DNA from 3 places in the Ruminococcus flavefaciens AE3010 genome. Region 2 is predicted to be linked to each of the others. Evidence: predicted binding sites of a transcription regulator. Region 2 holds the regulator's gene; each other region holds the start of a gene.
The links. The regulator HrcA, encoded in region 2, represses chaperone genes, less so after heat shock. The targets are predictions, from matches to a motif close to TGTTAGCACTCNNNNNNNNNGAGTGCTAACA.

Region 1 (5,741 bases), 2.2 Mb from region 2:
CAGTTGATACTTTACCCCAGCCATTCTTTTCTTCAAGAATAGCTACTGTGGTATTTTTAGGAACACTATAAAGAATCTTATAGTTAGTACCGGGACCGCTTCTAACATTTAGATTGTCATTTTTAGTAACGACTATGCCGTTATACGGTTGGAATGCAGCACTTGCCTTTAATTCATTTATAATAGTAATTTTTGATGCTACCTGATTATTTGATGATGGAGCCATCACACAGGTTGAAAGAGTAATAGCGGCAAGTACTGCACAAATAGTTCTTTTTGATTTGTTTGTCATTCAGATCATTCCTTTTTGTAATATTTAAGGCGGATTATACAGCCTTATATGACAATAATACACTAAGGAACAATTACTGTCAAGGCAAAAATTGCTTATATGCCATAAGATATGATACTTACTATAATAATGGTATGTTTTTTTAGTGTCTCCCCAGTATGGGGAGACCGGCTGTTTGTATGGGATATGAGCTGCCATTAATGGCGGCTCTTCTTTTGTATGTTTGTCAAAACAAAATATTTACATTTTTGCATAGAAATCAGCTACTGATATATGGTATAATTCAATTAACGATTACAAAACAGGAAGGAGCGATAATATGCCATTTAAGATAATCAGGAACGATATCACCAAGGTAGAGGCTGAGGTTATTGTCAACACTGCAAATCCCGAACCTGTTATCGGTGATGGAACAGACTCTGCTATCTACCAGGCTGCTGGTAAGGAACTACTGCTTGCTGAACGCATGAAAATTGGCAGTATCGCTCCGGGGCAAGCCGCTATTACCCCTGCCTTTGAGCTTTCTGCGAAGTACATAATACACACGGTCGGACCTGCATGGATCGACGGGAACCACGGTGAATACGATACTCTGTGTTCATGTTATTCCAACTCTCTGTCTATAGCGGAGCAGGTTAAGGCTGAAAGTATTGCTTTTCCTCTTATTGCTACTGGAGTATATGGCTTCCCGAAGGATGAAGCTCTTGATATAGTCCTTTCAGTAATCGGTAAGTTCCTGCTTACACATGATATGAACATAATACTTGTGGTGTTTGATAAGGAGTCATTTCAGATATCTGAACAGTTGATGGGAGAAATCGACCAATATATCGATGAATTCGGTATTGATCAGATATATACTGGCGAATACACGGAACGTACCGATATGTATCGTCGTAGAAGGTTGCAGGAGCAGGCTGAGTGTGAAGTAGATGAAGAAGTATTATCAGCCGCATATGCACCGATAATTGTTGAGAATAATGACAGTAGTCTTGAAGATATTCTTGACAATACAGGCGAAACATTCCAAACAGTATCAGCATAATCGTACCTGTGATAAGTGTGTTCTTTTCATTCTTTTTCATAATTCCGTGTTCCTTTCAGATGATTTCCTTTCGGCTAATCTCATGGTAACACGGGGACTGAAAAAAGTAAAGAACCGTACGGTCACACCCATGACACGAATCGTAACATATGCGATATTTCGCCATTTGCAGCACATCTGCCGCCACGACTTTTTTATGACTTGAGCCTGATTATATTATAACCGAAAGGTGAAATTCCGTCAACCCATAGTCTTGACCAAGCCATGCAGATTCTTATCATAACGGTCATTCTGTGATCTTTTGTGCCTTATGGTAGTTTACTTCGTCAATGATTTTCTGCTGTTCCATAGCATACCTCCCTTAAAATCAATGTGACATTTCTGTCAAAAAAAATGAAACCTGTGTGAAAATTAGCACTCTCCCCTTGACAGTGCTAATTCGGAGTGCTATAATATAATCAGAACAAAGGAACAGAGAAGCACCAAAGGATCCGGGTGCTGAACCCTCCGTCCCCTTGCTCGAAGCAATGGAAACAATGTGACGAGTAAAAAGGAGGACTGACCTATGTTGTATCCTAGCATTTTCGGTGAAAACTTATTCGATGATTTCTTCAGATTCCCTGACTTCGGCAGAGACGTGGAGAAGAAGCTGTACGGCAAGCACGCTGCGCAGGTTATGAAGACGGATGTCCATGAGCATGACGACCACTATGAGATCGTTATCGATTTGCCGGGCTTCAAGAAAGACCAGATTAATCTTGAGCTTCAGAACGGTTATCTGACTGTCAGTGCCGCAAAGGGTCTTGACAAGGACGAAAAGACTGAGAAGGGCAAGCTGATCCGTCAGGAGCGTTACGCCGGTGCAATGCAGAGAAGCTTCTATATCGGTGATACTGTTACCGAAGCCGATGTGAAGGCAAAGTTTGAGGACGGTGTTCTGAACATCTGCGTTCCGAAGGCAGAGCCTAAGAAGCTGGAGAATCACAAGTATATTGCAATTGAGGGATAATACCTCGCTAAGATATGATTCTGAAATAATGCTCCCCGGAGCTGTTCGTTTTGAGCAGTTCCGGGGAGTTTTTGTGCCTGATGGCTATGTGGGCGTAACACATTGACTTTTTCAGGAATGGGATGTATAATATAAGCAGGAGACAATCAAAGTAATATATGAATGGAAAGGGATAAGATAGATGTTGAAAAACTTGTTTAAGGATCGTGAGAACACCGAAAATATCATTGTAAAAGCTCCAAATAAGGCGCTTTTAGAGTCCATATATCAGTACAACGACAAGATCGACAGTTTCGAGAAAAACATCAAAAGAGCAGCGCTTCTCTTTGTCATCATCATGGCAGTGATATGGATCGGCGGGGATATTGCCGGAATGAACTCAAATCTTGTGCTGATGTTTGGACTGCTGACTATTTTCGGGTATCCGCTGATATTGGTGTTTGGTGCTATATGGGTGAGCAGACCATCACTGAAAAGGAAATCTGAGGAAATGGCGATGCTGGCAGGCAGTGATATGGATGTGCCTGATGATGCAGTTGAAATTGAAATGCTATTTCCACAGAAAGTTTCGGATGACTTTTCGCAAAAGAAGAATCTGCTTTTTGATAACAGCCTGCACCTTGTCTACGCAGACGCTGAAGCATTCTATTTTGTGGATGTGACCGGAACTGCAAAAATTCCTTATTCGTTGATTGAACCGTGGGTAGATTCCGAGAACAATGCTAGGATCCGGCATTGGATCCAGAACAGCAAGCCATCTGCTTATGCGAAAGAGGGTGTAAAAAAGAAAGGAAGACTGATCTCGCTGATACCTTTTGTGGGGAGTTTTATCCCGGATCATTATTTGATTCCATATAAATATACGGTTCTTCACACAAGCAGCGATGATTACCTGGTTTGTATCCCAAGATATGAAATGGAGAAAATTCAAAGTCTATCATCTTTATAAATAGCATTACAATATGTACAGGGGCTGGAAAACCTGCCCTGTTTTTTATAACTTTTTCAACGTTCCCTTATAGCTGTCTTTGCCGATCTGTACAGTCACGGTAACATTGGATTCCTGCACATCGTGGGCAAGTGTGGGAGTCGGTTCAGTCTTACTGAATCCATTCAGCCCCTTACCCTTGATAATGGTCGGGAAATCCTTGTAGCAGATATCCATATCCACATTGCCGTTAAAGCGTATTTTCTGTCTGCATATTCACACACTCAACGATATTACAACTCGCAATGAAAATCTGCGACTTCGTTTTCTTCGATATTACGTTGTTTTGAAACCTGTCCGCATTTTCACACACTGAAAAAAGGACAATCGCAGAATTACACACCAACCAACCGAGTGCGTAAAAATGCGGAAATATCGTGTATCTCATGGCACTTTTCCAATTTGCCTGATATGTTCCCATTTACACGAAAACTGGGCTGTTTTGAGTGCTTTTTGAATGACGTATATTCCGTAAAACCGCGTAAAATCGCGGCTTTATCAATTGTTTCTTGTCAGCAGAACCACGCACTCAACGTGCAGAGTATTTGGAAACATGTCTATATTCTTATCATATCAGATGTCTAAACTCTTGTCAATAAAAAAGTGCCTTAATACAAAGGGGCATTATAATATTTCAATAGCCCTTGGGCTATTGGTATATTATAACAGCGATACTCATATCACAGTTACAGGCGCTTTTTTGTTTGGTTTAATTATCAGGAGAGATCAGTGTGCCTTACTGCGTCTCTGACCTTGAGTACAAAGGGAGGCGAAACTGAAAGCTCGTCTATACCCATTCTCAGGAATGTTTCGGTAAGACTTGTGTCAGCTGCAAGTTCGCCGCATATACCTATCCACGCACCATTTGCATGGGCATTTTTTGCAGACATTTCTATGAGCCGGAGAATAGCTTCATGGTGTGTATCAACGAACTGTTCAACGGCACTGTTTTGCCTGTCACAGGCGAGAGTGTATTGTGTCAGGTCATTGGTACCTACGCTGAAAAAGTCAACAAGAGGAGCAAGTTTATCGCTTATGACAGCTGCTGCGGGAGTTTCGATCATTATACCGAGTTCTGCGTTTTCATCGAAGTCTACTCCGTCAGCGCGGAGCTCCTCTCTGACCTCTGCGCATATTTTTTTGATCTGTTCCACCTCCGATACACTTGTTATCATAGGGAACATGATACCAAGCTTGCCGAATGCGGAAGCCCTGTAAAGGGCACGGAGCTGTGTCCTGAATATCTCTGGACGAGTGAGACAGATCCTTATAGCTCTGAAACCGAGGGCAGGATTGTCCTCCTTTGCGAGATCAAAATAATCCACCTTCTTGTCAGCGCCGATGTCAAGAGTACGTATAATGACCTTTTTGCCAGCCATGCTTTCAAGCACCTTTTTGTAGGCAGCAAACTGCTGCTCTTCGGTCGGATAATCGCTGCTCTCAAGATAGAGAAATTCGCTTCGGAATAGACCAATTCCTCCTGCGTCGTTGGCAAGAACTGCTCCGATATGATCCACTCCGCCGATATTGGCAAAAATATTGATCCTTGTTCCGTCGAGCGTAACGTTTTCCTTGCCTTTTAACTCCTGGAGAAGCCTCTTCTTTTCCTCGTCCTCTTTCTGCTTCGTTTCGAGTTTTTTGAGAGCCTCGGTGTCAGGAGAGAGGAATACCTCACCGGTATATCCGTCAACTGCGGCAAACATACCGTCTGACACAGCTGAGAGAAAATCATCACCTGCACCAATAACGGCAGGGATATTCATATTCCTTGCCAGTATAGCTGTGTGAGAATTTGAAGAGCCGTGAGATGTAACAAAAGCGAGGACCTTGTTCTTGTCCAGCAGAACGGTTTCGCTGGGAGCCAGATCGTCTGCACAGATTATCACTTTTTCGTCGCTGCTGTTCTCCTGAGAACCGTCGTCTGAAAGGCAGGCGATAATGCGATTTGATATATCCTTTACGTCTGCGGAGCGCGCCTGCATATAGGCATCGTCCATAGACGCGAACATTTCTGAAAAGTTATCGGCGGTCACCGAGACTGCATATTCTGCATTGACAGACTGAGTGTCGATAATACTTTCGATGGACTCGTTGTAATCGTCATCTTCGATCATCATCATGTGTATCTCAAAGATCTGAGCATTCTGCTCACCGACCTCCTTGAGTGCCTTGTCATATATTTCCTGAAGCTGAGCTGTTGCCGCTTCCTTTGCGGCTTCCAGTCTTTTCTTCTCGGCAGCTGTATCGCTGACGTGTATTCGCTTTACAGTTGTGTCCCTTCGTTTGAAAACAGAGATCTTACCGATAGCTACAGCACCGTAAACTCCCTTGCCTTTGAAAATGGTCATATTGATGCACCTCCTTTAAAGGTATGGGACAGCAGTGATGCCGTCCCATTTTCGTTTGG
Region 2 (5,741 bases):
AAGCACCTTTCTGCAACCCGAGTACTTCATAATAATCTCTTTTTTCAGCCATAGATAACTCCATTCTGCCATTGTAGGAGCAATGACAATGTTGTAGGGGCGGATATTATCCGCCCATGCCCTTTGAGGCAGGTTGCGGGCGGCTGATAGCCGCCCCTACAAAAGTTAGCAGTAAATACACCTTTAGGGCGAAGTAGTTCTCCGCCCTTTTTATGGTGTTATATTTCAGTTCATCAAACCTCTGTGAAGTCTGCGTCAACTACTCCGTCGTCGTTACCGCCCTGAGCGCCTGCGTCAGCAGCACCGCCCATGTTAGCGAACTGTGAAGGATCAATACCCTGTGCGCCTGCTGCACCGTTAGGAGCTGCCTGCTGGTAGATCTTAGCAGAGAGGTCATAGAATGCCTTCTGGAGTTCTTCCTTGAGGGACTTGATCTCGGAATCGTTGTTAGCCTCGATAGCAGACTTGAGTGCTGTGCACTTAGCCTCGATATTGGACTTCTCGTCAGCGGATACCTTGTCGCCGAAGTCTGCAAGAGCCTTTTCGCACTGGAATACAAGGTTCTCAGCCTCGTTCTTGTTGTCAACAGCCTCACGGCGCTTCTTATCCTCAGCAGCGTACTGCTCAGCTTCCTTGACAGCCTTGTCGATGTCGTCCTTGGACATGTTTGTGGAAGAAGTGATAGTGATGTTCTGCTCCTTGCCTGTGCCCATATCCTTAGCGGATACGTGAACGATACCGTTCTGGTCGATATCGAATGTTACTTCGATCTGAGGGATTCCTCTTGGAGCAGGAGCGATACCGTCGAGACGGAAAGTACCCAGCTGCTTGTTGTCGCGTGCGAACTCACGCTCACCCTGAAGTACATTGATATCAACAGCAGGCTGATTGTCAGCGTATGTTGAGAACACCTGCGACTTCTTTGTAGGGATAGTTGTATTTCTTTCGATCATTCTTGTGCAAACGCCGCCTGCTGTCTCGATACCAAGTGAAAGCGGAGTTACATCGAGGAGGAGGAGACCGTTCTTAACGTCGCCGCCGAGAACGCCGCCCTGATATGCAGCACCGAGAGCTACGCACTCGTCAGGGTTGATGCCCTTGAACGGCTCCTTGCCGATGAGCTTCTTAACAGCTTCCTGTACAGCAGGGATTCTTGAAGAACCACCCACCATGAGCACCTTGTTGATCTCTGAGATGTTGAGACCGCTGTCGCTGAGAGCCTGTCTTACAGGTCCCATTGTTGCCTCAACCAGATCGGCTGTGAGCTCGTTGAACTTAGCCTGTGTAAGTGTAAGGTCGAGGTGCTTAGGTGTGCCCGAAGCGTCAACTGTGATGAACGGGATATTGATATTTGATGTTGTTGTAGATGAAAGCTCTATCTTGGACTTTTCAGCAGCGTCCTTGAGTCTCTGAGCAGCCATCTTGTCAGCTGAAAGGTCGATGCCCTCAGTCTTCTTGAACTCATCAACGATCCAGTTGATGATACGCTGGTCGAAGTCGTCACCGCCGAGACGGTTGTTGCCTGCTGTAGCAAGTACCTGCTGAACGTCCTCGCCCATTTCGATGATAGATACATCGAAGGTACCGCCGCCCAGGTCGTAAACCATTACGGTCTGCTCCTCTTCCTTGTCGATACCGTAGGAAAGAGCAGCTGCTGTAGGCTCGTTGATGATACGCTTAACGGTAAGACCTGCGATCTGACCTGCGTCCTTAGTAGCCTGTCTCTGTGAATCTGTGAAGTAAGCAGGAACTGTGATAACTGCCTCTGTTACAGGCTCGCCGAGGTAAGCCTCTGCGTCAGCCTTGAGCTTCTGGAGTATCATAGCTGAGATCTCCTGAGGAGTGTAATTCTTGCCGTCGATAGAAACTTTATAATCAGAACCCATGTGTCTCTTGATAGAAGAAACTGTTCTGTCGTGGTTTGTGATAGCCTGTCTCTTAGCCACCTGACCTACGAGACGCTCGCCGTTGTTTGTGAAAGCAACAACGGAAGGAGTTGTTCTTGCACCCTCGCTGTTGGGGATAACTACAGCGTTACCACCCTCCATAACAGCTACGCAAGAGTTAGTTGTACCAAGATCGATACCAATAATTTTTCCCATAATATATTCCTCCTATTATATAAGCCATCAGCCGTCAGCCTTTAGCCTTTAGCCAATGGTGTCCGCATTGCGGACATATTTGAATGTTCTTATTGATGTTTTTCTCGGAACGCCGAGTGACGCCCTGCTGTGCAGGGAGATGTCCGCAGGACAGAGGGTACGTGCAGCTGTTAGCTGCGGCGTTCCCTACAAGCTAATGGCTAAACAGCCACTGCCACCATAGCAGGTCTTACAAGCTTGTCGCCGAGCATATAGCCCTTCTGGAACACCTGACAAACATAATTGCTTGCGTAATCGGTCCCGTCAAGCTGCTGTATGGCGTTGTGAACGTTGGGGTCGAATTCCGCCCCGAGAGCTTCTATCTCGGTAACGTTCATCTGTGTAAGGAAATTCTTGAACTGATTGTATATCATGCTCATGCCATTCTTGAAGTTCTCGTCTGCACATTCAGCTTCAAGTGATCTCTCAAAGCTGTCCAGCACGGGGAGAAGCTTCTCAACGCACTGTACGGAAGCGTTCTGATACGTCTCCGTCTTTTCCTTGGCTGTTCTCTTGCGGTAGTTGTCGTACTCCGCGAATAACCTCAGGTACTTGTCGTTTGCCTCTGCAAGAGCGTCCTCCATATCCGCGAACTGTGCGGCGGAGTCGTTGTACTCGCTGGCTGCGTCAGCCTCGTCGAGGGCATCGGCGTTTTCATCTGTCTCCTCGGGGATATCCTCCTCAAGGAGCTCCGTGTCCTTCTCGTTTTCTTCCATCGGTCATTGCTCCTTTCTATGGCTCCTGTGTGTCTGACGGAGCATTTATAATGTCATCGTCGCCGTCCATGAGAGCAGATATCTTCTGCGTCAGGTACTCGACGTAAGGGATTATCTTTTTGTAGTCCACTCTCATGGGACCTATGACGCCCAGAGAGCCTGCCTCCTTGCCGCCTTTGCGGTACTTGGAGACTATCAGGCTTGAATTGCCTATTGCGAAGCTGTCGTTTTCAGAGCTGAACTTTACCTGTATGCCGCTGAATGCATTTTCAAGGAGCTCCGAAAGACCGTCCTTGTGTTCGATGAATCTTACGACTTCCATTTTGTCAAGCTCCTCGCAGGACAGAAGCTTTTCGCTTCCGCTGACGGTGAGCTCCTGCTGGCGCAGGTCCTCGGAGAGCTCGCATATTCCCTTGACAAGGGGCGAAAGGGACACCATGTAGGCGCTTACTGCCGCCACCATTTTGTCGAACATTTCCTCAGAGAGATCGTCTACGGAGACGCCGCTGAGGTTCTCTTCTATATAATGTGTAAAGAAATCAAGCTGTTCGTGGCTGAGGTCGAATTCCAGTCTGCAAGCCTTGTTTTTAATGCTTCCGTTTGAGGTTATGAGGAGTATGACATACAGGCGCTTGCCCGTAGGTATCACCTCTACCTTTGATATTACCGAAAATCTCGGAACAGCGTTAGTGACTACTGCGGCACAGTGAGTTATCTCGGTGAGAGCAGTAGCTGCGTTCTGTACAAGGAGCTCCTCGGGAGTATCCTTATCGCCCAGCATTTCGTCCAGCATGCGCTTTTCCTCATCGGGAAGATCGTGCGGTGTCATGAGCTCGTCGATGTACAGCCTGTAGCCCTTGAAGGTGGGAACTCGTCCTGCCGAGGTATGGGGCTGCTCCAGATAGCCCATCTGTTCGAGAGCTGCCATATCATTTCTGATAGTAGCAGAGGAAACATTGATATTTTCAAGCTTCGAGATCGATTTCGAGCCGACGGGTTCGCCCGTTCTGACATATTCGTCAACCACAGCAGCAAGTATTCTGAGCTTTCTGTCGTCCACGATACTCACTCCCTTCAATCTCGTTAGCACTCTAACTCTTTGAGTGCTAACTATAATTTATCACTATTATGGCGATTTGTCAAGGGCTTTATACATTTTCAGCTTTTTGACCTATTTTTACCACCTGCTTATGTGCATTTAGAGCAAATTGACAAAGAGTATAAACCCGCCTTTTTTCGTGTGTTATTCTATTGACAAACGCTCATAACTGCTGTATAATGTAAGTGCAGTAAGGAACTGCAATATTTTGAAGAGTAAGAATACGTGCGTTACACCCTGCGGTGTTCCAGTGTTGACTGAACGGGGAGTTGTCAGTCAAACGAAAAGCTTAGGCTTACGGTTCGTATTTTGCATCCCGCTTCATAGGACAATATAAAAGAGACTATGCCTTCTTTTCTTGTCGTATGAGTGAGGAAAAGGAGGATTTTTTTATGGCTGTAAACAACAAAGGCGCTGCAATAAAGTCAGATATCAGACTTTTCGGCAGCACAAGGATCCTGATCGTTGCCGCACTTCTTGTGGCAATGAGCATCGTGCTTGGTAAATTCGGTGCTATCAATATCGGAAACAGTATCCGTATAGGCTTCGGCGGTATGCCAATACAAATGGCAGGTATATTCTTCGGACCTGTTATCGGCGCAGTCGTGGGACTTGTTGCCGATGTAGCGGGCTGTATCCTCAAGGGATACTCCATAAATCCCATAATCACACTGGGCTCTACATGTATCGGTCTTGTGTCGGGACTTATGTTCCACTACGCTCTCAAACCAATGAAGAAGGTGCTTCTGCCCAAGATAGCTATATCTACAGTTGCCGCTCACGCTGTGGGCTCAATGCTCATAACCTCTATCGGTCTTTACGCTTACTATCACACACCCTTTGAGACGCTGATACTCCGCGTGCCGATCTACCTTATAACAGCAGCTGTCGAGACAGCTGTCATCTACCTCATGCTCAAAAACAAGGCGTTCTCGTCGGAGCTTGACAAGGTAAGAAGAAAATGAACTACACCGAAGCACTTGGCTATATGAAAAAGGCTGCCGAGCGCGGCAGCGTACTGGGATTATCCCGTATAACAGAGCTTCTCCGCCGCATGGGCGACCCCCAGGACAAAGTAAAGACTGTCCATATCGCAGGCACAAACGGCAAGGGCTCTTTCGGAGCCATGCTCACATCGGTACTGAAAAGCGCAGGCTATACAGTTGGAGGCTTCTCCTCGCCAGCCATAACCAAGGTCACGGACAGCTTCCGCATAAACGGCGAGGAGATATCCGAGCAGGACTTTGCCGACCTTATAGGCGGTATAGCTCCCATATGCGAGAGCATGGACGAAAAGCCCACCGAGTTTGAAGTCCTTACCGTGGCGGCTTTTCAGCTTTTCGCGGACAGGGGCTGCGATATGGCACTTGTTGAGTGCGGAATGGGCGGCGACCTTGATTCCACCAATGTTATAAAAGCTCCCGTACTGTCGGTAATAACCAATGTCCAGAAGGACCACAGCGCTTTCCTCGGAGACACTATCGCCGAAATAGCTTCACATAAGTGCGGCATAATCAAGGCCGGCAGACCCGTTTACTTCGGCGGCAACAGCGAGGAAGCCTATGAGATAGCCGCCGATACCGCAAAGAAGCTGGGCTGTGAGCTGTTTATCCCCGATTATTCTCAGTTCTCATGGTCTGAGGACAACTGCACTATCGAGGGCGCAGAGCTGACCTACAAGGGTCAGGAGCTCCATATACCTCTCCTTGGCACATACCAGTTTGAGAACGCTGTAAACGTGCTGAGCTGTGTGGAGATACTCCGCAGAGAGGGCATTGATATCCC
Region 3 (5,741 bases), 270 kb from region 2:
TACAGAAGCTGCGTTCTGGAGTGCGCTTCTTGTTACCTTTGTAGGATCAACGATACCTGCGGGTATCATGTCTGTGTAAACCTCGTTGTAAGCGTCGAAGCCGTAGCCAACCTTACGTGAGCGAATGATCTTGTCAACGATAACGCTGCCCTCAAGACCTGCGTTCTCAGCAATCTGACGTACAGGAGCTTCAAGTGCCTTGAGGATTATCTTAGCACCTGTCTTCTCGTCGCCCTCAAGTGTGGGAACAAGCTTGTTTACAGCGGGCATTGCGTTTACGAATGCTGTACCGCCGCCTGCTACGATACCCTCTTCAACAGCTGCCTTTGTAGCTGCAAGAGCGTCCTCGATACGGAGCTTCTTTTCCTTCATCTCGATCTCTGTAGCTGCGCCGACCTTGATAACTGCAACGCCGCCTGCAAGCTTAGCAAGTCTCTCCTGAAGCTTCTCGCGGTCGAAATCAGATGTTGTAGTCTCGATAGCTGCACGGATCTGGTGAACTCTTGACTCGATAGCCTTCTTATCGCCTGCACCGTCAACAATGATAGTGTTCTCCTTCTGGATAACTACCTGCTTAGCCTGACCGAGCTGCTGGATTGTTGTCTCGCTGAGTTCAAGACCGAGCTCAGAAGAAATTACCTCGCCGCCTGTGAGAACTGCGATATCCTTGAGCATTTCCTTACGTCTGTCGCCAAAGCCTGGAGCCTTAACAGCTGCAACCTTGAATGTGCCTCTGAGGTTGTTGAGGATAATTGTTGTGAGAGCCTCGCCCTCAACGTCCTCAGCAACGATAACAAGCTTCTTGCCCATCTTTACGATCTGCTCGAGAAGTGGGAGTATCTCCTGGATAGAAGATATCTTCTTGTCTGTGATAAGAATGAAAGCGTCGTCGTAAACAGCTTCCATCTTGTCTGTATCTGTAACCATGTAAGGTGAGATGTAGCCTCTGTCGAACTGCATACCCTCAACTACCTCGCTGTAGGTCTCAGCAGTCTTGCCTTCCTCGATAGTGATAACGCCGTCAGCTGTAACCTTTTCCATAGCCTCAGCGATGAGCTTACCAACGTTCTCATCAGCAGAAGAAACTGTACCTACCTTAGCGATATCCTCTGTACCCTGTACAGCCTTTGAGTTCTCAACGATAGCCTTTACAGCCACGTCAACAGCCTTAGCGATACCCTTCTTGAGAACCATTGGGTTTGCGCCTGCTGCGATGTTCTTCATACCCTCACGAACGATAGTCTGAGCGAGGAGAGTAGCTGTTGTAGTACCGTCGCCTGCTGCGTCGTTGGTCTTTGTAGCAACTTCCTTAACGAGCTGAGCGCCCATGTTCTCGAAAGCGTCCTCGAGCTCGATGTCCTTAGCGATAGTAACGCCGTCGTTTGTGATAAGGGGAGCGCCGAACTTCTTATCGAGAACTACGTTTCTGCCCTTTGGTCCCATTGTTATTCTTACAGTATCAGCAAGCTTGTCGATACCTGCCTGAAGAGCCTTTCTTGCGTCTTCGCCGTACTTTATATCCTTAGCCATTGTAAAAAACTCCTTTATAATATAGTTTAGAATTGAGAGTTAAGAGTTGAGAGTTGCGGTGTCCCCTTACGGGGACAAATCTAAAAGTCTTTTTAATTGATCGGCGTAAGCCAATACATTAACTTTCAACTCTCCACTCTCAACTCATTATGCATTACTTAACTGTTGCGAGAATGTCTTCCATTTTAACGATGATGAACTCTTCGCCCTCGAGCTTTACATTAGTGCCCGAATACTTGGAAATGAGCACCTTGTCGCCCTTCTTAACTTCCATTTTAACGTCAGAGGTTCCCGGACCTACCTCAACGACCTCAGCTACCTCAGGCTTTTCCTTTGCCGAGCCCGAAAGAATGATACCGCTCTTTGTGGTCTCCTCAGCCTCGACCATTTTAACTACAACTCTGTCCTGTAATGGTTTGATAGTCATGATATATACCTCCTAAAAATTAATAAGCAATTCAAGTTTAGCACTCTTTATCTTTGAGTGCTAATTATATTTTACCACCTTTTTGCAATAAATCAAGCCTTTTCTGCAAGCTTTCACAATTTTTGGCACTATATACAAATAATTCAACTTTCAGCAGCTTTTTGTGTGCTGTAAGCTGCTTTTGCCGCCAAATTCCAATATCAGCATAACTGTCATTATTATAAGCATTACCGACGGCACAGGGGAGCTGTTCCCTGCGCTGCTTATCCGCGGCAACATGACTTCTGTAACTTCTCCCGTCATAAAAAAGGGCATTATGAGCCTGCATATGAAGAAGCTCAGCACCGCCGCTGCGCTCCTCATTATTATAAAGGGCTTCAGGGACAGCTTCCCTGCGGTCAGCACGGCTATCTGGAATATTACGCATACTCCGCCGAATGCGGTCAGGGCACTTATGTAAGGCAGCAGCAGCCAGTCGCCGCATGGAAATTTGCTGATATTCGTCACATCTAACAGTGCGGCGACTGTTGCCTCGCCGCTTATGCGGTCGAGGCAGGGGAGCTTCCCAAGAAGCTCCCCTGCTGCTGCCGTGGCGCCCGTTCGGGCGAATGCCGCGTTCGCAGCTGCAAACGCGGCTATCATAATGCATATATCCCCCATGGCTCTGCCGCTGCGCAATACGCAGTCAGTGAGCATATCCGCGGATATGCTCACACTGCGGGGGCTGCGGCCTGACGCAGCGGTCCTGCGCAGCGGCACCGACATTATAAGAGCGAGGATAATATTTGCGGAGACCGTAGATACAAGTATTACCAGTCCCGCATTCCGCGACGAGTAGAGCTGCCGCGATATGCAGCCGAATATAAATGCAGGACCTGCTCCGAAGCACAGTCCCGAAAGGAGCTCCGCTCGCTTCTTTGTGAGCCTGCCTGCTGCGACCTCCCCGCAGAGCATTTTCACTCCCACGGGATAGCCTGCTATCATGCCGAATGTGAATATGGGAAAAATGCTCCCCTCCATGCCGAAAACAAGCCTGCTGAGCTTCTCAAGCCGCTTGGGCAAACAAGTAAGCATACCGCTCCTCGTTATCAGCGACGACACTATCATCATTGCAAACAGGGACGGTATAACTATATCTATGCACCGCTGTATGCTCTCCTCCACAGCCTCCGCAGCTGCTCCAACATCGGTAAGAAAGTACAGAAAGGCAGCCGACAGCGCCGCTATTTTCGCGGCTTTTATGGCTTTTTCGGCATATTTCTTCATAATCATCACCCCATAAATCATATTATTGGGAATGAAAAAATATACGGGAGTGAAGCTTATGTTTGAATGGCTTGCAGAGCTGACACGGGAAACGCTCTATCTGAATACGAGCATACATATATCGGGAAACAACGAGCTCATCATTGACAACTGCCAGAGAATAGAGGAGTACAACGAGGTGTTCATGAGGCTGCTGTCGGGAGGACTTTTCATAAATATCCGTGGGAACGGTCTGAGAGCCTACGACTTCCGTACAGGCGGACTTGTTATCCGCGGCTGCATCGAGAATATAGAATTCACAGAAAGGAGCAGACGCCATGAGCCTGAGAATGAGGAGAAGCATAAGGATAAACGCACAGGGGAAGCAGCTGAATAAGTTCATCAACGCCATACATCAGCATAGGATAGACTGCCGCGGACAGTACTGCCGCAGCGAGGTCTTTTACTGCGACATATACCGCCGCGACTTAAAGGAGCTCCATGATATAGCCGAGAAATACGGCATAGAGCTGAAAGCTGCCGAGTACGACAGCCTTTTTGCACGGCTGTTCCGCTACCGCCGACGCCTTGGCATCATCATCGGCATATTGCTTGTGCTTACAGCTGCTCTTTACTTTTCACAGGTGGTGGTGACTATCGAGATTGAGGGAAACTCTGCCGTCAGCGATGAGGTCATACTCGCAGCCCTCGATGAGCTTGACATAAAGGCGGGAACGCCCATTTGCAGGATAAATATCCCCTACTGCGAGAACAGACTCCGCCTTATGATAGATGACGTGGCATGGGCAGGCATACGCCATACGGGAAGCCGCTTGGTGGTGCAGGTAACCGAGGTAAGACAAGTCCCCGAAATGCTCCGCGACCGCGTCCCCTGCAATATAGTTGCCAGCCGAGACGCTGAGATAAGCTCCGTGCTTGTGCGCAGCGGACAGCTCTGCCATATCGTGGGAGACTACGTCCCCAAGGGGACTATCCTTATCAGCGGAGTTGCCGAAAACGAAGCAGGCAGGAGCTTCATCCACCACGCCATGGGAGATATCCGCGGTATCTATGAGGAAAATATCAGCTTCTCCGCACCGTTCCGCTCCGAGGAGATATCTCCCACAGGCAGGAGCGACACTCAGCGCAGTCTGCGGCTTTTCAGTCTGGATATACCCTTGTATTTCGGGAACAGCGGCTACAAAAGCAGTACCTCGGAGACAAAAGAGAAAAACGCAGTCATTTTCGGGCATGAGCTGCCTCTCGGAATAAAAACAAAAACGCTCTCGGAAACAGTTCTCACCGAAAAGGAGTACACCGAGGAGGAGCTTACCGCAAAGCTAATGGAGCGCGTCTACCTCTACGAGAACAACTTTCTCGGCGAGGGCACGGATATACTCAGCCGAAGCATGACCACGGAAAAGTCTGCTGACACTCTCACACTATCCGTTAACTACAGACTGGAGGGAAGTATCTGCGAACAAAGGGATATCTTTATAAAATGAACCTCCAAGCCTTGACATTAACGGTGTTTTGTGGCATAATAACATTGTATAGCTATGTATACTCGTGAGGAAGCTCCGTTCCGCGGAGCAATATATTATGAGAGGAGAGTTTTACAATGCTAAAAAAACTGACAGGCGGTATCGTTTCCGCCGTCCTTCTGGCATCGTCCGCCGTTTCGGCTCTGCCCGCAGGTGTTATGACAACAGTTAACGCAGCTGACGGCAAGTTCAACTACGCTGACGCACTGGATAAGTCACTGTTCTTCTATGAGGCACAGCAGGCAGGTCCGCTCCCTGAGTGGAACAGAGTTGAATGGAAGGCTGACTCGGCTATGAGCGACCCCGTTCTCGGCGGCTGGTACGACGCAGGTGACCACGTAAAGTTCAATCTGCCTATGTCTTACTCGGCTTCAATGCTGGCTTGGGGACTTTATCAGTACCCCGACGGCGTGGAAAAGGCAGGTCTCAAGCAGACCTACGTCAACAACCTCGAATTTGTCCTTGATTATCTCGCAGAGTGCGATAAGGGCACAGAGATAATCTATCAGGTAGGTATCGGTAAGCACGACCATACATGGTGGGGTCCTGTTGAGCTTCTTGAATACGGTATGGAGGACAACGGTCACTCCGTTGAAGAGGCAAGAGCATGCCTGAAATCTTCAAAGGGCTGCTCCGCTGTATTCGGTGAAATGGCAGCTGCTCTTGCAGCAGGTGCGGCAGCTCTGGACGGCGACATCGACGCTTCCAAGAAGGCTGACTACTTAAAGCACGCAGAGAACATATACAAGATAGCAAAGACATCTCCAAGCGACGATGTTTACAATAAGAGCGACGCTCAGGGCTTCTATCAGTCAAGCCACTTCTACGACGAGCTCTTCTATGCAGCAAACTGGCTCTACATCGCTACAAAGGACGACGCCTACCTTGCAGACGCAAAGAGCTTCATGCCAAACCTTGGCAAGATGCTGGGCGAGGGCGATACCCTTGCTTACGGCTGGGCTCACTGCTGGGACGACAATATGCAGGGCGCTATG

Region 1: the regulator HrcA is predicted to act here: its motif matches at 1,747-1,777, upstream of N774_RS0100880 (Hsp20/alpha crystallin family protein).
Region 3: the regulator HrcA is predicted to act here: its motif matches at 1,993-2,023, upstream of N774_RS0108905 (co-chaperone GroES).

The regions. Positions count from the first base shown of each region.
Region 1 is NZ_JAGT01000001.1:182,681-188,421, forward strand. It holds gene N774_RS17875 (SH3 domain-containing protein) at 1-292, opposite strand, end outside; gene N774_RS0100875 (macro domain-containing protein) at 612-1,337, shown strand; gene N774_RS0100880 (Hsp20/alpha crystallin family protein) at 1,903-2,346, shown strand; gene N774_RS0100885 (hypothetical protein) at 2,528-3,295, shown strand; gene N774_RS19050 (hypothetical protein) at 3,341-3,511, opposite strand; gene ptsP (phosphoenolpyruvate--protein phosphotransferase) at 4,051-5,682, opposite strand.
Region 2 is NZ_JAGT01000001.1:2,335,879-2,341,619, forward strand. It holds gene dnaJ (molecular chaperone DnaJ) at 1-52, opposite strand, end outside; gene dnaK (molecular chaperone DnaK) at 234-2,102, opposite strand; gene grpE (nucleotide exchange factor GrpE) at 2,303-2,857, opposite strand; gene hrcA (heat-inducible transcriptional repressor HrcA) at 2,874-3,917, opposite strand; THF riboswitch at 4,166-4,280, shown strand; gene N774_RS0110250 (folate family ECF transporter S component) at 4,349-4,921, shown strand; gene N774_RS0110255 (bifunctional folylpolyglutamate synthase/dihydrofolate synthase) at 4,918-5,741, shown strand, end outside.
Region 3 is NZ_JAGT01000001.1:2,064,952-2,070,692, reverse strand. It holds gene groL (chaperonin GroEL) at 1-1,530, opposite strand, end outside; gene N774_RS0108905 (co-chaperone GroES) at 1,685-1,957, opposite strand; gene N774_RS0108900 (hypothetical protein) at 2,108-3,223, opposite strand; gene N774_RS0108895 (YabP/YqfC family sporulation protein) at 3,282-3,599, shown strand; gene N774_RS0108890 (sporulation protein YqfD) at 3,541-4,707, shown strand; gene N774_RS0108885 (glycoside hydrolase family 9 protein) at 4,824-5,741, shown strand, end outside.